Regions from separate parts of the Pantoea sp. X-Soil-TKNS-1280 genome, predicted to be linked through region 1. Evidence: predicted binding sites of a transcription regulator. Region 1 holds the regulator's gene; each other region holds the start of a gene.

Region 1 (3,281 bases):
TACCTCAAATCCGTTTGCCGCACGTGAGATACCGTCGCTGGATGAAAGCTTTGTGGTGATCCATTTTCGTGGGCTGGAAGGCATTGCCTTTCCTTACCTGCTGGCGATGATTCAGGATTCCTTTATCTCGCATATGAACACCCTGGTGGTGCCGGGTGGCAAAATGGGGCTGGCGATGGAGTTGATTATGACACCGCTGGTGCAGCGGCTGATTGAAGGTAAACGGATTGAATAATGTAGCGGCGCGATTTATCGCGCAATTCCAGTGCGCGATATCGGAATAATCCGCGCGATAAATCGCCTGACCGTGCATGCTGCACGAAAAAATCCGCGCGATAAATCGCGCCGCTACGTTCGTGCTATAGCTCAATCACCTCATAGCTGTGGGTAATTTCTACCCCTTTGCCCAGCATGATCGCCACCGAACAATATTTCTCTGCCGACAAATCCACCGCACGCGCCACCGCTTTATCGCCCAGCGCTTTGCCGCTGACAATAAAATGCAGATTGATGTGTGTAAAAATCCGTGGCGCTTCTTCACGACGTTCAGAGGTGAGTTTCACCTCGCAATCGGTCACTTCATTGCGCCCTTTTTGCAGGATAGACACCACGTCAATCGCGCTGCACCCCCCCGCCGCCATCAGCACCATCTCCATCGGGCTCGGCGCTTTATCACCCGAGTTCCCATCCATTAATACCTGATGACCCGATGAGGATTCTCCGAGAAAGGTAAGCCCTTCCACCCATTTGACCCGTGCCTGCATTATTCTTTCTCCTGAATCGGCTGATTTGCCGCCAGAGTACGCTTTCACCTGAGAAACAGCAATCCAGACTAATCGCCCTTTTGCTGAAGCGAGACAACAGAAGACAGCTAGCAAAAGCTGTGCTACAAACAGAGCTGAAAATATTTTCGTCGTAATAGACGAAGGCGGGAAGAATCAGAAGCCTGGCTTAAGAGTCCACCCGAATAATTTCCTTTACTGGAAGCGCTCTACGATTTCACCGCCTGACAGGGAAAATTGCCCCCTGTGTTTTGGGCACGATTACAACAGAGGATAATAGCGAATGGTTCTCGGCAAACCGCAAACAGACCCTACACTCGAATGGTTCCTGTCCCATTGCCATATTCACAAATATCCATCCAAAAGCACCCTGATTCACCAGGGTGAAAAAGCGGAAACGCTCTACTACATCGTGAAAGGTGCCGTTGCGGTACTGATTAAAGATGAAGAAGGCAAAGAGATGATTCTCTCCTACCTCAATCAGGGGGATTTCATCGGCGAGCTTGGCCTGTTTGAAGAAGGTCAGGAACGCAGTGCCTGGGTACGAGCAAAAACTGCCTGCGAAGTGGCTGAAATTTCCTACAAAAAATTCCGTCAGCTGATTCAGGTAAACCCGGATATTTTAATGCGTCTTTCGGCGCAGATGGCACGTCGCCTGCAGGTGACATCAGAAAAAGTCGGCAACCTTGCCTTCCTTGATGTGACCGGTCGCATTGCGCAGACGCTGCTCAATCTGGCCAAACAGCCTGATGCCATGACCCACCCGGACGGGATGCAGATCAAAATCACCCGTCAGGAAATTGGTCAGATCGTTGGCTGCTCACGCGAGACAGTTGGCCGTATTCTGAAAATGCTGGAAGATCAAAACCTGATCTCCGCACATGGTAAAACCATCGTCGTTTACGGCACCCGCTAATTCCTTCTCACCCACGGCGTGATGGTCACATCGCGCCGTTTTTGTCTGCGATGAGCTGATGTGGCGTCGAATCATCTATCATCCCGAAGTTAATTACGCCCTGCGGCAAACGCTGGTGCTTTGCCTGCCCGTGGCTCTCGGCTGGCTGTTTGGTGACCTGCAAAAAGGGCTGCTGTTCTCGCTGGTTCCCGCCTGCTGCAATATCGCAGGCCTGGATACGCCCCATAAACGTTTCTTTAAACGCCTGATTGTTGGCGGTTCCCTGTTTGCTACCGGCAGTTTTCTGATTCAATGGCTGACGGATTACCACGTTCCTCTGCCATTGATTATGCTGGCTCTGCCGCTACTGGTGGGCGTCACTGGCGAAATCAGCCCGCTACATGGCCGTTTGCTGCCCGGCACCCTTATCGCCGCCATCTTCACGCTAAGCCTGGCGGGGCGGATGCCCATTTGGGTGCCACCGCTGCTGTATATCGGCGGGACGCTATGGTACGGGCTGTTTAACTGGCTTTGGTTCTGGCTGTGGAAAGAACAGCCGATGCGCGAAACTCTCAGCCTGCTGTATCGCGAACTGGCAGATTATTGCGATGCCAAATACACCCTGCTAACGCAGCTGACCGACCCGGAAAAAGCCCTGCCTCCGCTGCTGGCACGGCAGCAAAAAGCGGTCGATCTGATCACCACCTGTTATCAGCAGATGCATATGTTGTCTGCCAGCCGAAACAACAGCCATAAACGTCTGACGCGTGCCTTCCAGGTGGCACTCGATCTCCAGGAACACATCTCGGTCAGCCTGCATCAGCCTGAAGAAGTGCAAAAACTGGTGGAGCAGAGCCATGCTGAAGCGGTGATCCGCTGGAATGCGAAGACCATATCGGCGCGGCTGCGACTGTTGGCCGATGCTATCCTCTATCACCAGTTGCCGGAGCGCTTTCATATGGAGAAGCAGCTCGGGGCGCTGGAAAAGATTGCGCGCCAGCACCCGGATAATCCGGTCGGAAATTTTTGCCTGTACCACTTCAGCCGGATTGCCCGCGTCCTGCGCACGCAGAAACCTCTTTATACCCGTGACCTGATGGCCGACCGCCAGCGACGTTTGCCGTTTTTTCCGGCACTGCGCAGTTACCTGTCGCTAAAGTCCCCGGCGTTACGCACCGCAGCGCGTTTTGCCGTAATGCTGATGTTTGGCAGCGCGCTGGCGTTGTTCTTTAACATCCCCAAACCCTACTGGATTCTGATGACCACCATGTTCGTCAGCCAGAACGGCTACAGCGCCACTCGCGTACGTATCCAGCACCGTGCCCTCGGCACCTTCGCCGGGTTATTGATCGCGGCTGCCTCGCTGCGCTTTGCCGTGCCGGAATCCATCACCCTGCTGTTTATGCTGGCGATCACCCTCGCCAGCTATCTGGTGACGCGTAAATATTATGGCTGGTCAATGATTGGCTTTACGGTAACGGCGGTGTACTCGCTTCAGCTGCTGTCGCTCAACGGTGCGCAGTTCCTGCTGCCGCGCATGATGGATACGCTGATGGGATGCCTGATTGCCTTTGGCGGCATGATTTGGCTGTGGCCACAGTGGC
Region 2 (3,281 bases), 750 kb from region 1:
ACACGCAGTCAGGAAGTCTCATTACGTTGCTGTCGATAGCCTCCAGTTTCTCGGCGATGGGGACCGTCGCGTACCGCTATATCGTTAAAGAGGGTGGATTTAATTATCTGCTCAGGAAAATTCTCTGCCTGGTCGCCATCGGCCTTCCGATGTCGTGGTGGCTGATCCAGGGGTACGGCATTATGGGCGCTGCCTGGAGCGTTTTCCTGACGGAACTTCTGTCCCTCACCGTAATGAATTACTTCTTCAGAAACGGCGTCATTTACAAGATTCAGGTTTCCTCACTCAACTACAAAACCTACAAATGAGGTCAGATATGCTTAAGTTGAAAGATGAACTGAGAAAAAGTGTGCGGTATTTCATCAGGAAAATGCCCTGGGCTTATCAGGATCGGATTTTTTACTTTCGTAAATTCAGGCGATTACCCAATCTGCGCGAACCGAAAGTATTTAACGAGAAGATCCTGTACCGTAAGTTTGTTTATGGCGATTACCAGAATTATGGGCGCCTGTCGGATAAATATTCGGTACGTGACTACGTTGCCGAGAAGGTCGGCAGTGAATATTTGATTCCATTGCTGTATGAAACCAGCGATCCGCATTCCCTACATACGCTGCCGAGCTGGAAGAACACGGTGATCAAGCCGAATCACGGCTCCAATATGGTGGAAATCCTGCTGGAAGAACCGGATGCGCTGAAAAAGCAGCAGATCATCAGCAACTGCCAGCGCTGGCTGAAAAAAGACTATGCCGATGAGGCGCGTGAGATTCATTACCGTTACATCAAGCCGCGCATTCTGGTGGAGAAATACATTGGTGATGGCAAAACCGCGCCGGTTGATTATAAGTTCCATATGTTTAATAAACGCGATGGCAACTTCGAGTTTGTGTTGCAGGTGATTTATAATCGATGCAATCCACTGATATCAATGAATTTTTATGTGAATAACTTGAATGAGGCCTATCATAAAATCCGTGATACCGGATTGGATATCTCGTCGCAGTTGGCAGCACTGCAACATGCCTTAGCGTTAAGTAAGAAACTGGCGAGTGACTTCGATTATGTTCGTGTTGACTGGTATATCCACGAACAGCAGGTTTACTTTGGCGAGCTGACTTTTACGCCTGGCGCTGGGATGGTTACCGGACTGGATCGTGGGCTTAATCAGATGATGGGTGATATGTGGATTCAGGACCGTCTCGGTGCGAAGACGCCGGGCGGTGCGGTGGGGGATGTCAATATCCCGGCCGTGTTGAAGAAAATTTGAAATCACACAGCAAAATAAAAAACCCCGCGATGCGGGGTTTTTTATTGGTGGAAATCAGGGCATTGGCCAATCGGCAGGGGTCTGACTCATCACCTCGACGAAGGCGTTTTTGGTGATTTCCATAAAGTTATGCAGATTTTCCATGCTCAGGGTGATTCCCAGCAGGCCGGTGACAAACCAGCAGGACATGCCCAGGCCGATTCCGCCGCACATCAGCGCCATCACATGGTGGCTGTTCTGACGAAAACGAATTTTCAGGGTGCTGGCGAAAAACATCATTATTGCGCTCAGCAATTCCCAGCGCATAACGATAAGACTGGTGGTTAAAGTAGCCATCTGCAACGAACCTCTATGAATCAGTAACATCCCTGACATTCATCGGACATCACTGGCGGCAAAGAAGGAAGGTCAGGGAGGCCCTTCAGGCCGTCGTATTACGCATTATTTTGTGACTTGGGTCACATTATATCACTCGATTTGAAATTTTGAACAAAATTTATACCTGGTATGGTAGAAAAAATTTTATCGAAGTTAGATGCGGCATTTATGCGGAATGTGCAAATAATTGCACGGGTGGGTAGCGGCGCGATTTATCGCGCGCCTGACAGGCAGGGTGCGCCCGCAGGGGGGCGCGCAGACAGGATTAGCGGATCGGGCAGCACTCGCCGGTGGTTCGCTGGGTAAAGCTGGCCAGGTTTTCGTTGCAATCAAAGCTCACCAGGCGTGGACGCTGGATCATCGCCTGACGACGCATGGTGTGGCGATAGGCAGTCGGTGTTTGCGAGAACTGACGACGAAACACGCGGGAAAAAGTTTGTTGCGAGTCATAGCCGTACTGCATCGCGATATCAAATACCGGGCGTTGCGTCTGGCGCAGCGCTTCTGCTGCCAGCGTTAAACGCCGTTCGCGGATATAGCCGCCCAATGTTTGTTTCGTCACGGTACGGAACATACGTTGCAGGTGCCATTTGGAATAACCTGATTTGGCCGCTACTTCATCAATTGACAGGGTTTTATCCAGATTCTGATCGATCCAGTGCGTCAGTGAATGAATGATTTCCTCTTGCATCATAACCACATCCTTCTGAGTAGAGATTCGAAGTTTCAATGGGGAGCGAGTATAATTCCTCAAGTTAACTTGAGGTAAAGAGCCAAATGAAAAAAGAACGCAACTACCCGAAGCCGGTGTTGACGCCGGGCGAAGTCGCGAAACGCAGCGGCGTGGCCGTCTCGGCGCTGCACTTTTATGAGACCAAAGGATTGATCTCCAGCACGCGCAATAACGGCAATCAGCGGCGTTACAGCCGCGATGTGCTGCGTCGCGTAGCGATCATTAAAATCGCGCAACGTATCGGCATTCCTCTCGCCACGGTAAGCGATAGCCTGATGCATGTACCCGCCAACAAACGTATGTCTACCCAGGAATGGGATGCGCTGACCCAGCACTGGCGCGAGGAGCTGGATAAACGCATCGAAACACTTACGCGGCTGCGTAACGATCTCGACGGGTGTATTGGTTGCGGTTGTCTGTCGATGCGCGATTGTCCGTTGCGCAACCCCGGTGACCGTTTGGCAGAGCAGGGGTCGGGCGCTGTGTTACTCGATCCGCAACAGGACGAGCAGAAACGCTGAGACGCCATCATCTATACTTGCCGGGTCAATCCATTGGTCAGGAAGCCATGATGATCACCGTTCACCATCTTGAAAATTCCCGTTCACATCGGGTGCTGTGGCTGCTGGAAGAGTTATCGGTGCCTTATCAAATCAAGCGCTACCAACGTGAAGGCACCTTGCTGGCACCGGAGTCGCTGAAAAAAGTCCATCCGCTGGGCAAATCCCCGGTGATCACCGATGGCAATCGGGTAGTGGCGGAGTCCGGGGCCATCCTCGAATATCTGGCAGAAAAATATGACGCCGAGTATCGGCTGAAACCTGCCGATGAGGATGCGCAGATTCAGGCCCGCTACTGGCTGCATTACGCCGAGGGATCGCTGATGCCGTTGCTGGTGATGAA
Region 3 (3,281 bases), 1.2 Mb from region 1:
GTAAATTGGTAATACCAATTGCCAAAAGGTGCCGGTAAAGTAACAAAGTATTCACCTTGTGTCTATATGGCAGCCGTCACACTTCAGGGGATTATCATTGGTTAAATGCGCTAAATGGCGCTGATAAAGACAGAAATAGAGCCTCAGGGAGAATTGTTAACAGAATTCTCTTTTACCAAACCTTACACAGATTTAGCGCTGCTCGTTCCCCGCAACCATAAGGGAAAGCTATTCGTGTTTATTACCAATTCATGTCAGAAATAGCGCGGCAGGCCAGCAGTGGATGCTGCTGCTTTTTCAGTCATCCCTCAGCACAAAAAGCAAAAGCAGGTGCAAATCGGCGCGCTTATCACTATTCTGGTCGCCAGGGTAGCTTACGTATGCACACAGCACGCCAGGTACCGTAAATAAATGAGTACGTTATGTAAAAACAGCCTTACATTAGGCATAAAATAACAACATCACGAGGTTCGTATGGAACAACAACATGGCGACACGCTGCACCGCGGCTTGAAAAATCGCCATATTCAGCTCATTGCGCTGGGCGGCGCAGTGGGTACCGGTCTGTTTCTGGGCAGCGCATCGGTGATCAAATCCGCCGGTCCGGCGGTGATTCTCGGTTATGCCATTGCAGGATTTATTGCCTTTCTGATTATGCGCCAATTAGGCGAAATGGTAGTGGAAGAGCCTGTTGCCGGTAGCTTCAGCCATTTTGCTTACAAATACTGGGGCAATTTCGCCGGTTTTGCCTCAGGCTGGAACTACTGGGTGCTGTATGTGCTGGTTGCCATGGCCGAGTTGACCGCTGTCGGTAAATATGTCCAGTTCTGGTGGCCGGACTTCCCCACCTGGGCTACTGCCGCCATCTTCTTTGTGCTGATCAACGCTATCAATCTGACCAACGTGAAAGTGTTTGGTGAGATGGAGTTCTGGTTTGCCATTATCAAAGTGGTCGCGGTCATCGGTATGATCCTGTTTGGCGGCTGGCTGCTGTTCAGCGGCAACGGTGGCCCGCAGGCAACCGTCAGCAACCTGTGGAACCAGGGCGGCTTCCTGCCAAATGGTTTTGGCGGGCTGGTGATGATGATGGCGATCATCATGTTCTCGTTCGGTGGCCTGGAGCTGGTGGGTATCACCGCCGCAGAAGCCGATAACCCGGAGCAGAGCATTCCTAAAGCCACCAACCAAGTCCTGTGGCGTATTCTGATTTTCTACATCGGCTCACTGGCGGTGCTGCTGTCACTGCTGCCGTGGACCCGCGTCACCGCAGACACCAGCCCGTTCGTGCTGATCTTCCATGAGCTGGGAGATTCGCTGGTCGCTAATGCGCTTAACGTGGTGATCCTGACCGCGGCACTTTCGGTGTACAACAGCTGCGTCTACTGTAACAGCCGTATGTTGTTCGGCCTGGCACAACAGGGCAATGCGCCGAAAGCGCTGCTGAACGTCGACAAACGCGGTGTACCGGTGGCAACCATTCTGGTCTCTGCTGTCGCCACAGCGCTCTGTGTACTGATCAACTATCTGATGCCGGGCGAAGCTTTCGGCCTGCTGATGTCTTTAGTGGTCTCCGCGCTGGTGATTAACTGGGCGATGATCAGCCTGGCACACCTGAAATTCCGTAAGAAGAAAAACCAGCAGGGTGTCACCACACGTTTCCCCGCTATCCTTTACCCACTGGGTAACTGGATCTGCCTGCTGTTCCTCGCGGCAATCCTGGTGATCATGCTGATGACGCCTGGCATGGCGATTTCAGTCTGGCTGATTCCGGTCTGGCTGGTGGTGCTGGCTGTCGGTTACGCGATCAAAAACAAAGCCCAGCAAGCATAAAGTTGCTCCTTCTGCCCGGCGTCAATGTCCGGGCAGATATTCCTCTTCTTTAGATCTTCCTCACACTTTTCCCTGCCCAGGTGTTTTGTCCATCATCGTGACCAATTGGTCCCCGCCAGATTGCTGATTTTCCGCTAATAATTTTTGCACCTGTTATAGCTGGAGATGAACAATGAAAGGAGCAGCACTCTCGTTCCGGGAAAAACTGGGATACGGCATGGGCGATGCCGGATGCAACATGATCGGCGGTGCCATCATGTTATTCCTCAACTATTTCTATACCGATGTTTTTGGCCTGGCACCGGCACTGGTCGGCACCTTATTGCTTTCGGTGCGGGTGCTGGATGCGGTGACGGATCCGATTATGGGTGCCATTGCCGACCGTACGCAGAGCCGCTGGGGACGTTTTCGCCCGTGGTTGCTTTGGGTATCCGTTCCCTATGTCCTGTTCAGCGTTCTGATGTTCACCACGCCAGACTGGAGCTATGACAACAAGGTGATCTGGGCATTTATTACCTACTTCCTGATGTCACTGACCTACACCGCCATCAACATCCCTTACTGCTCGCTGGGTGGGGTTATCACCAATGATCCTGGCGAACGCGTCTCCTGCCAGTCGTATCGTTTTGTCATGGTGGGTGTCGCCACGCTGATCCTGTCGCTGTCGCTGCTGCCGATGGCAGAGTGGTTTGGTGGCGATAACAAAGCACGCGGCTATCAAATGGCAATGAGCGTACTGGCACTGATCGGACTGGCGATGTTTCTGTTCTGCTTTGCCACGGTGCGTGAGCGTATTCGTCCGGCCGTACCCAGCAATGACGATCTGAAAAATGACCTGCGCGACGTATGGAAAAATGACCAGTGGGTACGCATTCTGCTGCTGACTTTCTGTAACGTTTGCCCTGGCTTTATCCGCATGGCCGCCACCATGTATTACGTGACCTGGGTGATGGGTCAGTCGACCCATTTTGCCACGTTGTTTATCAGCCTCGGTGTGATCGGCATGATGCTGGGCAGTACGCTGGCTAAAATCCTCACCGACCGCTGGTGCAAATTAAAAGTCTTCTTCTGGACCAATATCGCGCTGGCGCTATTCTCCAGCGGTTTTTACTGGATCGATCCGCATGCCACCCTGGCAGTGGTTATTGCTTATTTCCTGCTGAATATCCTGCATCAGATCCCCTCCCCGCTGCACTGGTCGCTGATGGCGGATGTCGATGATTACGGCGAATGGAAAACCGGTAAACGCATCACCGGCATGAGCTTTTCCGGCAATCTGTTTTTCCTCAAAGTCGGGCTGGCGGTAGCTGGCGCGATGGTGGGCTTTTTACTCTCCATTTATGGCTATGATGCCGGGGCGAAACAGCAAGCCCCCAGCGCGCTGAATGGCATCATGCTGCTGTTTACCGTGATACCTGGCGTTGGCTACCTGATTACCGCCGGGGTCGTAC

What was found. Region 1 encodes CRP, which controls carbon source genes, mostly activating them, when cyclic AMP is high. Its sites were predicted from a motif close to ATGTGANNNNNNTCACAT; they were not measured.
Region 2: a site for CRP is predicted at 1,714-1,731, ahead of AC6I8X_RS01850 (YjcB family protein). Genes of this name have one in related genera too.
Region 3: a site for CRP is predicted at 1,879-1,896, ahead of AC6I8X_RS03815 (glycoside-pentoside-hexuronide (GPH):cation symporter). Genes of this name have one in related genera too.

What each region holds. Positions count from the first base shown of each region.
Region 1 covers NZ_AP035962.1:3,962,945-3,966,225, forward strand. Annotated here, with positions in the region: gene AC6I8X_RS18520 (phosphoribulokinase) at 1-235, shown strand, start outside; gene AC6I8X_RS18525 (OsmC family protein) at 360-764, opposite strand; gene crp (cAMP-activated global transcriptional regulator CRP) at 1,066-1,698, shown strand; gene AC6I8X_RS18535 (YccS/YhfK family putative transporter) at 1,757-3,281, shown strand, end outside.
Region 2 covers NZ_AP035962.1:405,730-409,010, forward strand. Annotated here, with positions in the region: gene AC6I8X_RS01840 (oligosaccharide flippase family protein) at 1-308, shown strand, start outside; gene AC6I8X_RS01845 (ATP-grasp fold amidoligase family protein) at 317-1,267, shown strand; gene AC6I8X_RS01850 (YjcB family protein) at 1,322-1,603, opposite strand; gene soxS (superoxide response transcriptional regulator SoxS) at 1,911-2,339, opposite strand; gene soxR (redox-sensitive transcriptional activator SoxR) at 2,423-2,899, shown strand; gene AC6I8X_RS01865 (glutathione S-transferase family protein) at 2,950-3,281, shown strand, end outside.
Region 3 covers NZ_AP035962.1:845,119-848,399, reverse strand. Annotated here, with positions in the region: gene aroP (aromatic amino acid transporter AroP) at 475-1,830, shown strand; gene AC6I8X_RS03815 (glycoside-pentoside-hexuronide (GPH):cation symporter) at 2,003-3,281, shown strand, end outside.